3 regions of the Arthrobacter sp. LFS091 genome follow, and region 1 is predicted to be linked to each of the others. Evidence: riboswitches for the same ligand, from Rfam matches in the RefSeq annotation. Region 1 holds a riboswitch; each other region holds the start of a gene.
The links. Region 1 has a riboswitch for cyclic di-AMP ahead of ACNQOP_RS03295 (hypothetical protein). Riboswitches for the same ligand answer to the same signal wherever they lie in the genome.
Positions count from the first base shown of each region.

Region 2: another riboswitch for cyclic di-AMP. It lies ahead of ACNQOP_RS07740 (hypothetical protein); the one in region 1 lies ahead of ACNQOP_RS03295 (hypothetical protein).
Region 3: another riboswitch for cyclic di-AMP. It lies ahead of ACNQOP_RS05025 (NlpC/P60 family protein); the one in region 1 lies ahead of ACNQOP_RS03295 (hypothetical protein).

Region 1 covers NZ_JBFPFP010000002.1:111,263-117,327, forward strand. The annotation lists gene ACNQOP_RS03280 (hypothetical protein) at 1-581, opposite strand, end outside; gene ACNQOP_RS03285 (response regulator transcription factor) at 783-1,523, shown strand; gene ACNQOP_RS03290 (ATP-binding protein) at 1,527-3,026, shown strand; cyclic di-AMP (ydaO/yuaA leader) riboswitch at 3,136-3,321, shown strand; gene ACNQOP_RS03295 (hypothetical protein) at 3,325-4,179, shown strand; gene ACNQOP_RS03300 (glycosyltransferase) at 4,313-5,668, shown strand; gene ACNQOP_RS03305 (glycosyltransferase family 39 protein) at 5,665-6,065, shown strand, end outside.
Region 2 covers NZ_JBFPFP010000003.1:428,285-434,349, forward strand. The annotation lists gene ACNQOP_RS07725 (hypothetical protein) at 1-86, shown strand, start outside; gene ald (alanine dehydrogenase) at 216-1,334, opposite strand; gene ACNQOP_RS07735 (PucR family transcriptional regulator) at 1,544-2,758, shown strand; gene ACNQOP_RS07740 (hypothetical protein) at 2,918-4,057, opposite strand; cyclic di-AMP (ydaO/yuaA leader) riboswitch at 4,060-4,205, opposite strand; gene ACNQOP_RS07745 (ATP-dependent DNA ligase) at 4,469-5,533, shown strand; gene ACNQOP_RS07750 (DUF6480 family protein) at 5,595-5,858, opposite strand; gene ACNQOP_RS07755 (alpha/beta fold hydrolase) at 5,991-6,065, opposite strand, start outside.
Region 3 covers NZ_JBFPFP010000002.1:479,440-485,504, forward strand. The annotation lists gene ACNQOP_RS05015 (universal stress protein) at 1-51, opposite strand, end outside; gene ACNQOP_RS05020 (FAD-binding protein) at 466-1,167, shown strand; gene ACNQOP_RS05025 (NlpC/P60 family protein) at 1,281-2,066, opposite strand; cyclic di-AMP (ydaO/yuaA leader) riboswitch at 2,070-2,262, opposite strand; gene ACNQOP_RS05030 (copper resistance CopC family protein) at 2,413-3,045, opposite strand; gene ACNQOP_RS05035 (NCS2 family permease) at 3,159-4,601, shown strand; gene hutG (formimidoylglutamase) at 4,676-5,623, shown strand; gene ACNQOP_RS05045 (hypothetical protein) at 5,684-6,065, shown strand, end outside.

The DNA of each region.
Region 1 (6,065 bases):
CCGCCCATCTGGCCTGGCATTCCTTGGCCGGTTACATCCTGGCCGGTTCCGTTTTGACCGCTTCCGTTTTGCCCCGTTCCGCCCGGACCCAGCCCCTGTCCCGGTAGTGCTTGTCCCGGTACTGTCTGGCCCTGTTGCCCGCCCAGGCCGCCGGCCCGGCCCGGGGAAACGTTGGCAGCATCCGCAGAGCCTGCATTGCCCAGGGAGTAGAAACCGACGGCCGTACCTGCCGCTACCGCCACGGCAACACCAGCCACTATCAGCGTCCTCTTGACGGTCCACCGGTTCTGCACTCCCGCCTTGTCGTTCGCCCCGTCGTTCGCCTTGTCGTTGTCCACGAGCGGCAAGCCCCAGCCGGAACCGTTGCTGCCGGGTTGGCTGCTTGGGGGCTGAGCAGGCGGGGCCTCGCCCCACGCCCAGGATGACCCGGGGTTGCGGTCGATGGGTTGTGCGGGCGGCGTCCGGACGGCTTCAGGCTCCTGGCCTGCGGGCTCCCGGCCTGCGGGGGTCGACTGCTGGGGTAGCCGCGGCGCTGGGTCATGGGGGAATTGCTGGTTCTCGGGGAATTTCTGCTCGCTCATGATGCTCTTTCTTGTCTGTTGTTGTCCGATTACGCCCCAGCGTCAGTCCGCCGGCTGTGCGGAAGCTGTGTTGAGGAGTAGTTGATCCTGTGACCTGTGGATTCCCGCGCCCCGGAGCTCCCACCTCGCTAGTGTTGACTTCACAGGGTCCTCACAGGAGCGGCTCAGCCCGGGCAAACCAGCAGAATGGAGAGTTGTCACATGGCATCCCCGCACTCCATGACCAACAACCTCCCCCAGCTCACCCACCCCGATGGCTCACCCATCCGCGCCCTCGTGGTAGATGACGAGCCAAGCCTTGCCGAGCTCATGAGCATGGGCCTTCGCATGGCCGGCTGGTCGGTGGGCGTGGCCGCTGATGGACCCCAAGCCGTAAAGCTCGCCAAGGAATTCCGCCCCGACGTCCTGGTGCTTGACGTGATGCTCCCCGGTTTTGACGGCGTGGAAGTCCTTAACCGGATACGGGCCTTCGCCCCGGAGGTTCCTGCCCTGTTCCTGACAGCAAAGGATGCCGTGCAGGATCGCATCGTGGGCCTCGCGGCCGGAGGAGACGACTACGTCACCAAACCCTTCAGCATGGAAGAAGTGCTGCTTCGCCTGCACCGGCTGGTCCAGCGCTCAGGTGTCGCTGCGATGGACACCGCTGAGCTCGTTGTGGGTGATCTGATCCTGAACGTGGACACCCGGGAGGTCACCCGCGCCGGGGAGGACATTGCCCTGACGGCAACCCAGTTCGAACTCCTGCGCTATCTCATGGAGAACCCGAAACGGGTGGTCAGCAAAGCACAAATCCTTGACCGGGTGTGGGACTACGACTTCGGCGGCCAAGCCAACATCGTGGAGCTGTACATTTCCTACCTCCGCAAGAAGATCGAAGCGAAACACCCGCCAATGATCCATACCGTTCGCGGAGCCGGCTATGTCATCAAACCTGCGGACTAAGCCTTGAGCGCACTCTCCGGGGTTGCCAGAAGCCAGCAGCGCAATTGGCTCAATCCCTCCACCTGGCATTTGCGCACTCGCCTGGTCCTGGTGGCGATGGCTTTGCTGGTGGCCATTTGCGGCGCAGTCGGGGTGGTCAGCTACGCCTCGATGGATATGGTCTTCAACAAGCAGCTCGACAGGCAGCTGGAGCAGGCCTCGCTCCGTGCGGACCTATTCGGCAGACCGCCGTCGAGCTTTCCAAACTCCCCGACAGGACGCCCGGACCCGCTGGAGGCCCGCGGCCAGGCGGCCGGCACGCTGAGCGCCCGTATCGACGGCTCAACGGTGCGCAGCTCCGGGTTGATCGACGCGCGGGGCAATCGCGTCTCCTTGTCCGCCGACGATGAGCAGGTCCTGCTTGCGCTGCCGACAGGTGACGGCCCGGTTGACCGTTCGCTGTCCAACGGCGATTACCGGCTTATGGCCGTGAAGACCAATTACGGCGACGTGATCGTCACTGGCCTGCCGCTCGCGGACAAGCAGACCGCAGAGGCTTCGCTGGTCTGGACCATGGTTCTGGTGTCACTGGGCGGCCTGGTGGTGATCGGCCTCGTGGGGACCGTGATCATCCGTCGCACCATGTGGCCCCTGGAGCAGCTTTCCGATGTCGCCACCAAGGTTTCACGGCTGCCTCTCGACGCCGGTGAAGTGGCACTTGCGGTGCGTGTCCCGCCGTCGGCCTCCCATCCCGGGACCGAAGTGGGGAGCGTGGGCCACGCCCTGAACCAGATGCTGAACAACGTCTCCAGCGCGTTAGAGGCCCGTCAGGAGAGCGAGACCAAAGTGAGGCAGTTCGTTGCCGATGCCTCGCACGAGCTCCGGACGCCGCTGACCGCCATCCGTGGCTACACCGAGCTGCTTCGGATGACCGAGACCTTTACGGACGACGGCAGGAAGTCCTTGGCCCGGGTACAAAGCCAGTCCGAACGCATGACTACGCTGGTGGAGGACCTGCTGTTGCTGGCGAGGTTGGACGAGGGCCAGCCGTTGAAGGTCACGGACGTGGACCTGACCCAGTTGGTGATCGAGACCGTGAGTGACGAAAAAGTCATGGCGCCGGACCACATCTGGCAACTGCAGCTCCCCGGGGAGCCCGTCACCGTACGCGGCGATGCCACGCAATTGCACCAGGTGCTGGCGAACTTGCTCTCGAATGCCCGCAAACACACCGACCCGGGAACAACGGTGGTCACTGGAGTCATGCTCTCCGCGGATGGCAGCGCAGTGGTGACCGTGACCGACAACGGTCCTGGCATACCGCAGGAATTCCAGAGCCGCATCTTCTCCCGTTTTGCCCGTGCCGACGCGGCGAGATCGGGCTCGGAAGGGACCTCGGGGTTGGGCTTGTCGATAGTGGAATCCATCGTTCAAGCGCACGGCGGAAGCGTCGAAGTGACGTCCAGGCCGGGGCGCACCGAGTTCGCCCTCCGGCTGCCTACCGCCACTACCGAACGCCTGTAAAGAATCCGGCAAGACGACTCACCGACTTCGTGATCTCTGTTACCTAAATGTGACTTCTGCGGAAACCTCCTGTACCGTCGAAAGGGTGGGTTGCCCCTAACCGGCCCACATCCGGGATGCGCCGAGCTCTGCCACTTCCCGGAGTCCGATCTTTCACCGAGGCAGAGACGGGGGACCCAGAGTCTCCGGGCCCAGGCATTTTGCCGGCCCTTGGGGTGAAGCCGCAGCGTGATGCGCGGCCGGATGACCTCATCCGAACCCGACAGCTAACTCCGCAGGCGCTGAGAGGTAATCACAAATGTCTGAATTTAACGATCAGACGCGCCCTTCCGCGCGTCACCGCGACCAGAACGACACCCAGTTGACCAAGTCGCAGACCGTCCTCAAAAAGGCCGCCCGTGAGGGCAAGTCCGGCAAGCGCATGCCTGTTGTAGCGGGCGTCATCGCCGCTGCACTGGGCGTTGCATCGCTGGGTACCGCCGCCAACGCGGCCTTGAACCTCCCCGAGGCAAGCCGCGTAGCCGGCACCCAGGCCGCCGCACAGGTCAGCACCAACAAGTCCGCTGAAGTTTCCGCTTCGATGGACGCCGCAGCTGCCAAGGGTGCAGCCGACCGGGCTGCTGCAGACAAGGCCGCCGCCGACAAGGCCGCAGCCGACAAGCTCGCCGCTGATCAGGCCGCTGCCGCGCAGGCTGCCGCCGACAAGGCAGCTGCCGATCAAGCCGCTGCCGAGAAGGCTGCTGCCGACAAGGCCGCTGCTGACGCTGCCGCCAAGCAGGCCGCCGACGCTGCTGCTGCCGCCGCTGCCCAGGCTGCAGCCGCTGCTGCCGCCCCGAAGGCAGTGGACGATCCCGCCGCTGCAAAGGCCTACGCCGCCAGCATCCTTGGCAGCTACGGCTGGGGCGCGGGCGAAATGACCGCCCTGAACACGCTGTGGGAGAAGGAATCAGGATGGCGGACCACTGCCACCAACGCTTCCAGCGGTGCGTACGGTATTGTCCAGTCGCTTCCGGCCGGCAAGATGGCTTCTGCCGGTGCGGACTGGCAGACCAACTACCAGACCCAGATCAAGTGGGGTTTGAACTACATCAAGGAACGCTACGGATCCCCGTCGGCTGCCCTGGCCTTCCACTTGGCCAACAACTGGTACTAAGCCAAGAGCTTTCACGAAAAGCCGCTCCCGCTCCGGGGGCGGCTTTTCGCTTTTAAGGGGCCCCGTCAACTTACACAGTCGCGTCACAGCTTCCGCCTAAAGCACTCACAATCGGCGGCCCCACTGTGAATGCATGACGCTCATAGATCCCGCCACCAGTGCGCTGCCGAACCCCGCCCATGCGGGGACCTTCGCCGCTCCTGCCTTGCCCTACCGGCAGCCGCGGCGCTTTCCCGTGGACACGCGGACCACGGTCCCTGTCCTGGACGTCACCATTCCCGTCCACAACGAAGAGACCGACCTTGAGGAATGCCTGCGCCGCTTGCACGGGCATTTGGTGGAGACGTTCCCGCATACGTTCCGCATCACGGTCGCGGACAATGCGAGCACGGACAACACATTGAAGATCGCCGAGCGCCTGGCCCGTGAACTCCCCGAAATCGGCGTCATGCGCTTTGAGGAGAAGGGCCGGGGCAACGCCCTCCGTCAGGTCTGGCTCGCCTCCCCGTCCCCGGTGCTCGCCTACATGGACGTGGACCTCTCCACTGATCTTGCCGCCCTGGCACCCCTGCTGGCTCCCCTGATCTCCGGCCACTCGGACCTCGCCATCGGGACCCGGCTCTCCCGCAACTCCCGTGTTGTCCGCGGGCCCAAGCGCGAGTTCGTCTCCCGCAGCTACAACGTCCTCCTGCATACGCTCATGGGCGCCCGGTTCTCGGATGCCCAATGCGGTTTCAAAGCCATCCGGGCAGACGTCGCCCACAGGATCCTCCCCCACACCCTGGACAACGCCTGGTTCTTCGACACCGAACTCCTGGTCCTGGCCGAGCGCTGCGGCCTCCGCGTCCATGAAGTCCCCGTCGACTGGACGGACGATCCGAACTCAAGTGTCGACGTCGTACGAACCGCCCTGGCCGACCTCCGCGGAATGGCGCGCCTGACGCGCGACCTCGTCACCGGGCGCATCCCTGTCCCCGAACTGCGCGCGGCCTTGGCCCGCGGCCCATTGCCGGCGTCGTCGCGAACATCGGAATCGACCCCACGCGCCAGCCTGTTCGGGCAACTGGTGCGCTTTGCGGTGATCGGCGCGGCGTCCACAGTGGCCTACCTGCTGATCTTCCTGCTGTGCCGGGGATTCATGGACCCGCAGCTCGCCAACTTCCTGGCCCTGATCGTGACGGCCGTCGCCAACACAGCCGCCAACCGGCGCTTCACGTTCGGCATCCAGGGCGGCAGCCACGCCCGCCACCACTTTGAAGGCTTGATTGTTTTCTGCATCGGCCTGGCACTCACCTCGGGCGCGCTGGCCCTGGTGCACGGAACCACGACGCCGGACCGCTGGCTTGAGGTGGCAACGGTAGTTGGCGCGAACCTCGCCGCGACCGGGGCCCGCTTCCTGTTGTTCCGCCTGTGGGTGTTCCGCCGACCCGCCACACCGGCCCCTCAAACCGAGGGTTCCGACAAGACCACAGAGGTGCCAGCGAAATGATCACCGCCCTTCAGCCAAGCCATGCCGTTGACGAACCAATGAAGTCCCCGGAAACACCGACCCGCCTGCAGCGCCTCGTTTTCGGACCGCAACCACGCTGGGTACGACCGTCCGCCGCCGGGCTTCTGGTGGGGACCGCGTTCCTCTATCTCTGGAACCTTGCCGCCACCGGATACGCCAACTCTTTCTACGCCGCAGCTATCCAAGCAGGCACCAAGGACTGGACGGCACTCTTTTTCGGCTCCCTCGATGCCGGCAATGCGATCACGGTGGACAAGCCGCCGGCATCCCTCTGGATTCCGGCCTTGGTTGGCAGGATCTTCGGCTTCTCCCCTACCAGCATGCTGGTTCCGGAGGCTCTCATGGGGGTCGCCGCCGTCGGGCTTCTGTACCTGAC
Region 2 (6,065 bases), on a different contig from region 1:
ACCCGGGAAAGCTTCGCCCATCGGACCTCCCGGTACCCGTTCCCATCCGCCTGGAACCCTCACCGCCCGTCATCCCCTCGAAGTGACGGAAAATGCCAATGTTCGTCAGGAATATTGGCATTTTCTGCCATCTCGGCACGCCTTAAACCACGACGGCGGGGTGCGGCGTCGGGTGGGAGCCGCCCCCCGCCCGCGGGCGGGTGTGGTTTTGCCCGTTAGGCGGAAACCAGGCTGTGCCAGTCGTTGACGAGGGGCAGGTTGTGCGCCTCGGAAACGGAGTGGTGTGCCACGTGGCCGGCGGCGATGTTGAGGCCGGCTGCCAGGGCGGGGTCGCGGTCGAAGGCGGCCTTGACGCCCAGGTTGGCCAGTGCCACGGCGTAGCGCAGGGTGACGTTGGTCAGTGCGTACGTGGAGGTGTTCGGAACGGCGCCAGGCATGTTGGCAACGCAGTAGAAGATCGAGTTGTGGACCTTGTACGTCGGTTCCTGGTGGGTGGTGGGGTGCGTGTCCTCGAAGCAGCCGCCCTGGTCCACGGCGATGTCCACCAGGACCGAGCCCGGCTTCATGCGGGCAACGAGCTCGTTGGTCACCAGCTTGGGAGCCTTGGCGCCCGGGATCAGGACGGAGCCGATCACGAGATCTGCATCGATAACTGACTTCTCGATCTCGTAGGCGTTGGAGGCAACGGTCTTCAGGCGGCCCTGGTAGAGGGCGTCGAGTTCGCGCAGCCGGTTGATGTTGATGTCCATGATGGTGACATCAGCACCGAGGCCCAGCGCCATGGCAGCGGCGTTGGTTCCAGCAACGCCGGCACCCAGGACAACAACCTTGGCCGGACGGACGCCCGGTACGCCGCCCAGCAGGACGCCCTTGCCGCCGGCCGGAGCCATCAGCGAGGAAGCGCCGACCACGACGGAGAGGCGGCCTGCGACCTCGGACATCGGTGCCAGCAGCGGAAGGGCGCGGCCTTCCTGCACGGTTTCGTAGGCGATGGCCGTGACGCCGGAGTTGATGAGCTCTGCAGTGAGTTCGGGCTCTGCGGCAAGGTGCAGGTAGGTGAAGAGGATCAGGCCCTTGCGGAAGCGGTGGTACTCGGCCGCGATGGGTTCCTTGACCTTCATGACCATGTCCGCACGGCCCCAGACGTCATCGGCTTCGTTGACGATTTCGGCGCCGGCGATCGAGTATTCCTCATCGGTGATGCCCGAGCCGAGGCCTGCGCCGCGCTCAACCAGAACGGTGTGTCCGTGCGTGCGGAATTCGTGGACACCTGCGGCCGTGATGGCTACGCGGAATTCGTTGTTCTTGATTTCTTTGGGGACGCCGATGATCATTTGTGGGCTCCATCGTTAGCGGCCTCTTCGGCCGAAAATGTGTTGCGGGCTGTGGTTCCAGAATAAATCCGGCTGTGAGGCAGGCGACATGGAAGCCCAGGGCTACCAGTCAGCAAAAGGCCGGAAATTCAACGATCTTCTTCATATGGACTCGACATTTGTCGAGCACTCAAGCGTCAGGTGTCGCCTCCTGTTGGTACGCTTTCCAGATGCAGCAGGACGTGGAACAGATCGTAGAACGCGTCGCGTTGAAGCTCGGCCGCGGCTTGTCACTGGAAGACCTCGATGGCGTGCTCCTCGCCTACAGCTCCAACCAGTCGCACGCCGACCGCGTCCGCGTGAACTTCCTGCTCAGCAAGCGCGTCCCCACCGACGTCAGCGCCTGGCAGCTGTCCCACGGCATCTCCACGGCAGTACGCCCGGTGGTGGTTCCCGCCAACGACGAACTCGGGATGTTGGGCCGGGTCTGCGTCCCGCTACTGGTCCGCGGATTCCGGGTCGGCTACCTGTGGGTGCAGTTGGACGTTGAAGAGCAAAGCGCGACGGCGATACTCGCCGAACTGCCCGGCGTACGGGACGAACTGGACCTGTTGGCGGGACTGCTCCTCGACTCCAACACGGCCGAATCAGAGTTTCGGCGCCGCCGCGAGCAGGAATTCCTTTCGGCCTGCAACGGCGAATCCAACGCGGTGGCTGCCGTAGCCGGGTGGAAGGAAATCCAGGGGCGGGGTCCATGGCAGCTGGTGACCATCCTCGACCCGGACGGTGCCGGGTCCGCCGTCGACCCCATCGCAGCAACCCTCACCCACCGCTCAGCGGCGCTGCAGTCCACGATCGGTGTCAACGCCGCCTTGTTCAGTGCCGGAACCGAGACGCATTCGGTGGTCCTGTTCCGGGAATCAGGCGGGAGGGCAGACCACGCACAGGTACTGGTGCACTACCAACTGGAACTCGCCAAGCGCGCCGGAAGGACGGTGGACCGCGTCATCCTTGGCATCAGTGAACCATTCCAGGTGATCCGGCAGATCTCCAGCGCCTACCGCCAGTCCAAAGTAGCGGCCCAGGCTGCCGCGGTTGACCTGCCGCTCGGCGAGCTCGTGGAAAGCCGGGCGGTAGGGGTTTACCAACTCTTTGATCGCCTTTTGGCGCCCGGTGGCTGGGATGACACCGGATCGGTCCACTACCGGACGCTGGAGGATCAGGACAGGAACGGCGAGCTCCTCCCGGTCCTGGAGTTGCTCTACGACAATGACGGTTCCGTCCAGGACGTCGCAGCGAAGCTCCATCTCCACAGGAGCAGCATCTACAACCGGCTGGGCCGGATCCGCCAGCTCATCGGGGCTGACCCGTTGAGCGGCGCGATCCGGCTTGAACTGCATGCGGCCCTGAAAGCACACCGCTGGGCACGGCGACCCAGGATCTAGGCGGCCTGTGCTCCCTGTTTTGGGGATCCGAGGACTAGGAACGCCTCAACCGCTGGCAGCTCCAGCGGCCCATCCTTCGCCTGAACGTGGCGGTCCGGCTGCTGGTGCAGTACCGGCCATGCCATCCGATCGGCGTTGCCGTACGGGGTAGCCGGGTGCTCACTTCACGGCCTTCTTGGCGGCGTCCAGGATCGCGTCGAGGGCGGTCCCAGTGGATTGCGGGTTCGTTCCGGCGGTGGGGTTCCCGGTGGGGCGCGGCTTGGGAGTGGCGGTCGACGTCGACGTGGGTGTCGGCGCGGGCGTCGGGGTGGTGGTCGGCGTCGGCGTGGTTGTCGGGGCCGGAGACGGCGCCGTCGTGACTGTATCGGTGGGGGCCGGGGCAGGCTGCGTCGGGACGGCCGCGGAGGCACCCGGCGCTGGGTTAGCCGCCGACGGCGCCGCCGAAGGAACCCAAACCGGGGCCGCAAGCGAGACGTGCGGGGCCGGAACCGACGACGGCGACACTTCAGAAGGTGCCTCGGGGACGGTCGCCGGCTGACCGGCTGCCGATGAGGATGACGCTGTTGGCGCTGCCGACGAGGCCGACGGTGAGGACGCGGTGGAATAGGAAGCCCGAGGCCCGGGCGCAGCCGAGCCCGACTCCCTGTCCCCATGGGCGCTCGCATCCTGGGCGGGGGTTTCATGGCCGAAGAACGGCAGCTCAAGGGCCTGGCCGAGGCCTCCCGCCGTGAGCACCAGCCCGACGGCGCCGGCGACCACGGCCATGCGCTGGCTCATGTGCTTGACCGATGCGGCCTTTCGAAGCACGGCTTGGGGTTCGCGGTTGAACGACGACGACGAGCCAAAGCCGGTCCTGGCGGGGACGGGAATAGGTGCCGGCCCGGCAACGTCGACGATGGGGATGGCTGCCGTGGCGGGCTCCGATGGTGTGGACTGCTGCGTGTCCGGCTTGGGTGCCGGCTTGGCAACGTCGACGATGGGGATGGCTGCAGTGGGAGGGCCCGGTGTGGTCGACCGCGGTGCCGCGGCTTGGGCTGCCCGTACTGCCGGGATCGCGGCGGTGGCCGGTTCTGCGGGTTCGGCTTCAGCCCGGGCTGCCCTTTCCCGCTCCGCTGCACGGGCGGCCGCGCGCGTGGTGGGCCTGGCAGCAGCGGTGGGTTCCGGCGTCGTGCTTGGTGCCTCAGGCGCCGTTGCTGGTTCTGTGGCGGATCCGCTGGCTTCGGCCCGACGGCGTCCGGTTGGCTTGGTGCGCTCGCGTTCGATGAGGGCGCGGCGCGGCTGATCCATGGTTGGGGACATGGTGGTTGCCTCTCAACGCCTTCGAGGTTAGCTGTCGGGTTCGGACGAGGCCGTCCGGCCGCCTCAGCGGCTTCACCCCGAGGGCTTGGAAACAAGCCCGGGAACTGTGGGTCCCCCGCCTCTGCCGCGGGTCTGGCGGATCCCGGATTGCGGCAGAGCTCGGCGTCAATCCGGAAGCGGCCCAGCGGAGATACGGGTCGCCCTACGACGGTACATGAGCCGGAAAGTAAAGTCACATTAATGTAACGGACGGTAGGTCGGGCTAAACCGGAGGCTCCGGGCGCCTACGCTTCGGGGCCGGTGCGGGAGCCGGCAGCTGGTGCTGGATCTCCGAGTACTGCCCCCAACACGGCCAAGATATCCACCGCCTAAGACTAGCTTCGGCGTCCGACGGCAGGGTAGACATTTCCTATGGACCTGCCAGTGATGCCGCCCGTCTCGCCCATGCTTGCCAAATCAGTTCCGGACATCCCCGATGTGGGTCACTACGAGCCGAAGTGGGATGGCTTCCGGACCATCGTTTTCAAGGATGGGGACGAGGTCATCCTGGGCAGCCGCAACGAGAAGCCCATGACGCGCTACTTTCCCGAGCTGGTTGAGGCGCTGAGGAAGAACCTCCCGGAGAAGTGTGTGATCGACGGTGAGATCGTCCTGATCGAGGGCAACAGGTTGGAATTCGAGGTCCTCCAGCAACGGATCCACCCCGCGGACAGCCGGGTCAGGATGCTCGCCGAGAAAACGCCGGCTTCCATGGTCGCGTTCGACATTCTTGCCCTGGGCGAGGAAGACCTGATGGGCAGGCCGTTCTCAGAGCGCCGGGCCATCCTGGAATCGGCCTTGGCCAAGGCCGAACCGCCCGTCTATGTGACTCCGGCGGTAACAGACCTCGAGCGGGCCAAGGAATGGTTCGTGCAGTTGGAGGGCGCCGGCCTGGACGGGGTTCTCTCCAAGCCGCTGGATGGAACCTACCAACCCAATAAGCGCGTGATGTTCAAGACCAAGCATGTTCGGACCGCGGACTGTGTGGTGGCCGGGTTCCGCTGGCACAAAACTGCGAAGGTGGTGGGTTCCATGTTGTTGGGGCTCTACGACGACGCCGGTCGGCTGCACCACGTGGGGGTGGTGGCATCGTTCCCCATGGCCAAGCGGGAAGCACTGGTTGCCGAGCTTGAGCCCTACCAGGTGGATCTCGCTGATCACCCGTGGGGCGAGTGGGCCAAGCAGGACGAGGTTGCCGGTGGTTCGCGGATGCCTGGTGCGCAAAGCAGGTGGAGCGGGGGCAAGGACTTTTCGTTTGTGCCACTGCGCCCCGAGCTTGTGATCGAAGTGGCGTACGACTACATGGAGGGCGACAGGTTCCGCCACACCACGCAGTTCCGCCGCTGGAGGCCGGACCGGACTCCGGAGAGCTGCGCGTACGCGCAACTGGAGGAGCCTGCCGATTACGATCTCGGGGAGATCCTGAGCCTGCCGTAGAACGTTGCCGGCCCGCTGTCACGTTGTCGGCCCGCAACGTAACAGCGGGGTAGCGACGAAATTACTCTTCGTGTCCCTGGTCGCTGCTCATGCTGCCTTCGGCCGGCGGTGTTTCGCCCGGGGGTACCCCTCCGCCTGGCTCCAATCCCGTGACGTTGCCGTCCAGGGGATCAGGGTTGGCCGAAGCCGCGGGATCGTCGTCCTCGTCCTGGCGCATGTCCGGATCTTCGTGGATGCTGTCCGCATCGGCGGTGGTGTCGAAGGGTCCGGTCGCGCCGCTCACGCCGAAGGTTTGGGGATCGTCTTCCGGGTCATAGCTGGTCATGGTCAAACCCTTTCGTAAGCAGACTTACTATTCACTTGCCTGGCCAGCCTAGCGTGATCCCGCCGGAGCCAACAAGGGCACCCAACCCAGGCTCCGGCGTCGTGCCCCCGGCGCCTAACTGCGGTGGGTGGCCTAACTGTGCTGCGTGGTCGCGGCGACGAAGCTGCGGATGGCGTCCGCCACCGCTTGCGGCCGCATATGCTGCGC
Region 3 (6,065 bases), 370 kb from region 1:
CGATTCCTCGCCATCGCGTGGCACTTCATTGTGTCCTTCGTGCTGGTCCATGGGGCCCGCCTCTCCACCTACTGCTTGATGTTCCGGCTATTCTGCCAGAGGTTCTCCGCACTGGATTCCCTGACTCTTCAAATGTCAATGGCCGGGGTAGGAGAAACTTGGAATCTCTCCTTCCAATGCCCACTATTCTCGGTCGGAAGTGCCGAATCAAGGCGACTTCGGGCTATGTGCATAACGGTCCGGGCTCAGTTCAAACCACACGGGATCGGCCTGCTGGCGGACACGAAAAACACGACGCCGGGACGGCTACCCATGGCCGAAAAAGTTCGGTAGTGTTCGAGTCACCGAATAGCCGGGCAGCGTGTCTCATGACACACCCCGGCTGTTAATTTGCGGCCGCTTGGGGAACTCGGACGCGATCCCACGCGATGCCGCAGGGCACACACGTCAAGGAGGAACCAAGCAGTGTCACTCACGCCTGATTCCGGCACGGAACGAACCACCACAGTGGTCATCGGCGCCGGCCTCTCCGGTCTGGCTGTTGCCAGCGAGCTTAGCCGCTACGGGGTGGGCTCCATCGTCGTTGACGGGTTCGGGTCGCTGTCAGCCACCGGGCCTTCGACCCACACTGGAATGCTCCAGCGCTGCGACATCGCCGATCCCGCCATGCAGGAACGCAGCGAGATTCTCCGCCACCTGCGCAACTACGCCGCCAACCATCAATTGGACGTTCGCAGCACCACCCGTGCCGTTCGCCTGGATTTCCTGGGCTCCGACCCGTCGCAGCAGATAGGGCACGGCCCCACCGGAAGCACCGCATCGGCCACCCTCCGGGGCAGGATCGTTTTCGGCCCCCTCGAATCCACTCCCCGTCAGTGGGCGGTCCACACCGCCCAAGGTGTCCTGCTGGCCGACCACGTCGTGGTGACGCGCTGCGCCCAGAGCCAGCTGCGCCGGATGCTGGCAGAACTTGGAATTGCCGTCGGCCAGAATTTCGCCGCGGCAATGCGTGCCGTGGGGATGCACCTTGTAGGCGTCGGAGAACTCATTACCCCGACTCCCAAAGAAGTCCTTCGGCAGGCCAAAGCTGTGGGGCAGGCTATTTCCGCCAGGGTGGCCCTACCGGCAGGCAACGGCATGGCCGGCAGCGGCGTAGCCATCGCCTAGGACGGCCGCTTCACCGCCACTGGAACTTTTGCGCACATTTCTTAACGCCAAAGGCCGGCACCCTCGAAGAATGAATCTTCGAAGATGCCGGCCTTTGAACTGAAGCGTGAGGCTTATGCGCCTGCGCGTACGTACGTGATGGGACCAGTTGCGGTCAACCAGCTGATCGGGTGGATGCCCGTCTGGTTGCCGTTGATGCCACCGCTGATGGCCTGGCCGTTGCCGATGTAGATGGCAACGTGGCCGGACTGGACGATCATGTCGCCGGGCTGGGGGTCACTGACAACCTTGCCGTAGTTCAGGAACTGCATGGGAGCCAGGTCACCAACAGGGATGCCTGCGGAGCCGAGGGCCCGCTCCACCATTGCGGTGCAGTCCTGCATGATGCCGATCTGGGCGTAAGCCGAGGCGACCATGGCTGCGTTGACTCCACCGACGGCCGGTGCAGCGGCTGCGGGAGCAGCAGCAGCCGGAGCGGCTGCAACCGAAGCGGCAGCCTTTGCGACAGGAGCGGCCGCAGCGGTTGTTGCCACTGCTGCCTTCTTGGCTACAGGTGCCTCAACAACGGGAGCCGGCTTTTCGATGACCGGAGCTGCTACGGATGCAACAGCAGGGCGCTCGAAGTTGACGGTAGCCGTGGCGGCGGCGGTTACAACCTTGGTGGGGGCCTCGGAAACGGTCTCGGCGACCGTGGCGGGGCTGGAGTCGCGCTGAACCGGGGTTTCGGCTGCGTGTGCAGCGATGGAGCCGGTCAACACAAGGCCCGAGGCTGCTGCGATAACAGCTGCCTGGCGGCCAGCGCCGGAAGCGTTGCTGGCGACTGCCTTGGAGATGGAGATGAACGGATTAGGACGTACGCTGTCCGCCTTACGACGGCCGCGAAGAATGCTTGAAGACATGAAAAAGCCTCTCCCGATGCCTGCGAGGTTAGCTGTCGGATTCGGATGGGAGTCACCCGGCCACTATCCCCCGCTGTTCAGCGGAAGCATCGTGACTTCACCCCAAGGCACGCTCGAAAGCGACCTAAATTGGGTTCCCCGTCTCTGCCGTAAGGTTTGTCTGCGAACGGATTCCGGACTGCGGCAGAGCTAGGCAATCAGGCCGGAAGTGCCCGCTACGTGGAACAGGCACAGCTACTACGGTACGCGATGATCTCGCCGAAGTCACATTTAAGTAACGAGAACCGGGGTTTTGGCGTGTCGCAGTGACCAATCCGAGATATTCGCAGCTACGTAGAAAAGCCTGTTATTCCGCGGAATCTCCCGCATTTGAGTCGCTGGAGGCGGCGAGTTTCTTCCGGGCGGTAACGGCGAGATAGATCACAAGGCCCACAGCAACCACGGCCAGTCCCACGATGCTCCACGGGAAAGGTTGGGACGCGTCAGCGGCCGGGGTACTGGTGGCAGTGCCTGGCGCTGCAGTTCCTGCCGTCGGAACCGTATTTGAAGGTGCCGACGACGACGGCGAGGCACCCGCCGTGCCGCTCGTCGCCGTCGTGCTTCCAGCAGCGGCCTTGAACGTGAAGGTGCCCTCGATGGGGTGCGAGTCGGAGCTGACGACCCTCCAGACCACGGTGTATTCGCCGGCCGGCGCGCCTTCTCGGATCTTCTGGACCGCCTGGTTGTCGATGATTTCGACGGGCCCATCCGCCCAGTTTTCGCCACCCGCAGCGACCGTAACGCCCGATCCGATGGCCAGCGGCCGGTTGTTGAACGTGATGGAGACCGACGCCGGGACAGCTGCCACGCTGGAGCCGTTGCCCGGCGCTGTGGATTCGGCGACGTCGTGCGCGGAGGCCGGGCCCGCGGAAAACAGCAAAGCGGATGCGAAGGCCAGGGCGGCAACGACGGCGGCCAGAAGCGGGCGGATGGTGCGCATGGGGCGGTTTCTCCTAGTGTTGGCTTCCTTACAGACTAGGCGAATCGTCAGGGGGCCCATATCCGACGGCATAGGATTTGAGGGCACACTCCCCTCGATCCCCGGAGTCCTTCATGCTTAAACAAGGTTCTGCCATCGACCGCTACTTCAAAATTTCCGAGCGTGGCTCCACATACTCCCGGGAAATCCGAGGCGGCTTCGCAACCTTCTTCGCCATGAGCTACATCGTGGTCCTCAACCCCCTGATCCTTTCCGGGCAGGATTCCAGCGGAGCGTCGCTGGGATTCACCGCCGTCGCGGCCACCACGGCATTCGTCGCGGGCATCCTGACCATCCTCATGGGCGCCTGGGCCAAGCACCCGTTCGCCGTGGCCACGGGCCTGGGCGTTAACGCGTTCGTAGCGGTGACCGTCGCCTCGCACCCGGGCCTGACCTGGCCGGACATGATGGGCCTTGTGGTGCTCTCGGGCCTTACCATGCTGATCCTGGTGCTCACCGGTTTCCGTACCGCCGTGTTCAAAGCCGTACCGGAAGCGCTCAAGACAGCGATCGTGGTGGGCATCGGCCTCTTCATCGCACTGATCGGCCTGGTCAATGCAGGGTTTGTCCGCCGCATCCCTGACGCCGCCGGCACAACCGTTCCGCTGGGATTGGGCGTCGACGGGAAACTGCTCGGCTGGCCCACGTTGGTGTTTGCGTTCGGCCTGATCCTGACCATCGCACTGGTGGTCCGCAAGGTCCGTGGCGCCATCCTGATCGGCATCGTGGCATCGACGGCTTTGGCCGCCATCCTTGAGTTCACGCTCCACATCGGCCCGAGCAACGACGGCACCAACATCAACCCGCGCGGCTGGTCCCTTGTTGCCCCGACCCTGACCAAGTGGGGTGCACCGGACCTGTCCCTTATAGGGAAGGCCAACCCCTTCGGCGCGTTTGAACACCTCGGCTTTATTGCCGCAGCGCTCCTGGCATTCGTGATCCTTTTGAGCATCTTCTTCGACGCGATGGGCACCATGGTCGGCCTGGCCAACGAAGCAGGGACCGTTGACAAGGATGGCAACATCCCCAACGTTGACCGGGTCCTGCAGGTGGATGCCCTCGGCGCGATCGTCGGCGGCGGCGCATCTGTTTCCTCCAACCAGATCTTCGTTGAGTCCGGCGCAGGCATCGGCGAAGGCGCACGCACCGGTCTCGCCTCAATCGTTACCGGCGTGTTGTTCCTGGTGGCCATGTTCTTCACGCCGCTGATCAACCTCGTCCCCTTCGAAGCCGTGGCGCCCGCGCTGGTTGTTGTGGGCTTCATGATGGTTTCCCAGGTGGGCAAGATCGACTGGCAGGACTGGGGCGTGGGCATTCCCGCCTTCCTGACCATCGCCCTCATGCCGTTCACGTACTCCATCGCAAACGGCCTGGGTGCGGGGTTCATCTCCTTCGTCCTGATCCGCACGTTCCAGGGCCGCGCCCGCGAAGTACACCCGCTCATGTGGGCCGTCGCCGCCGCGTTCCTGCTGTTCTTCGGAATCGGAACAGTGGAGGAACTGCTGGGCGTCAAATAGCCCAGTCCGCAATCCCAGACACACCCCACCTCTTTTTGCTGGTTTCGGCATCGGAGGTGGGGTGTGCTTTAACCATGGAAACAAGCGTCCCCACAGTAGATGTCAGCCCCACCCCGTGGACCGGACGGTTCGACGGCGACGGCGCCGAGCATCGACGCTGGTGGCAGGCCGTTGCCCCGCACACGCCCGAAGCCTCCGCAGCAGCCGTGCGCCCCGCCGTCGTGCTTGGTTTTTGCAGCGACGCCGGGGTGCTTCGCAACAAGGGCCGCACAGGTGCGGCAGCGGCCCCTGCCGCGATCCGTTCGGCGCTTGGCCCCCTTGCCTTCCATCTGGGCCGGGACGTGTTCGACGCCGGTGACGTAGTTGTGGAGGACGACTCATTGGAAGCGGGCCAAAAGCGCGCCGGCCGCGCTATTTCGGTACTGCTCGACGCCGGGAACCTCACCGTGGTGCTGGGCGGCGGACATGAGACCGCGTTCGCCAGCTACCTGGGCGTTGCCGGTTCTGAGGTGCTCCAAGGCAAGCGGCTGGGCGTCCTGAACCTGGATGCCCACTTTGACCTGCGAGATGACCCCACGCCGAGCTCGGGCACCCCGTTCCTGCAGATGGCCCGCGCGGAAGCTGCCGTGGGACGCGAACTGCAGTACGCCGTCGTCGGAATTTCCGAACCAAACAACACGCGGACGCTCTTCGACACGGCGGACCGGCTCGGCGTGAAGTACCTTCTCGATGAACAATGCTCGGCGGAAGCCGCGGAGATCTTTGTTGCCGATTTCCTGGCCGCCGTGGACGCCCTCTACCTGACGATCGATCTTGACGTGATGCCTGCTTCAGTAGCCCCCGGGGTAAGCGCACCCGCCGCGTATGGGGTGCCCTTGCCGGTGATCAGTGCGATCTGTCGCCAGGTTGCGGCCAGCGGTAAGTTGCTCCATCTTGACGTCGCCGAGCTGAATCCGGAGTTCGACATCGATTCCCGGACTGCCAAAGTCGCAGCCCGGTTGGTGAACACCCTCCTCGCATAGGTTCGCGGGCCCTTTCCCGTTCGCACTCCGCCGTTTAGCCTGTGAGGAGGAAGGACGGCGATGAGCGCAATTCCTGTGCAGGACAAGTGGGCCTGGGTCTCCGGGCTACTCGCTGTTGGGTTGGGGCTGGCCGCCCACATGGCCGCTGGCGGAAGCGCCCCGGCCATCTCCGTCGTCTTGGGCTTCGCCGCGCTGTGTTGCCTGGCTGCGCAACTCCTGGCCCGCTGGGTCCATGGGCCTTTGCTGTTGCTGCTGGCATCCGGTGTGGCGCAGCAACTGTTGCACTTGGGGTTCGTCGCGTTCGGAGGCTACTTCCCCGCCACCGGGCTGGTGGAGCACCTTCATGGCACGGGCCAGGGGCTCGGCGATGTGCCCGCGGCGGGTGCCTCCGACGGCGGCTCGCCGCACATCATGCTCTACACCCATATGGCTGCCGCGATTC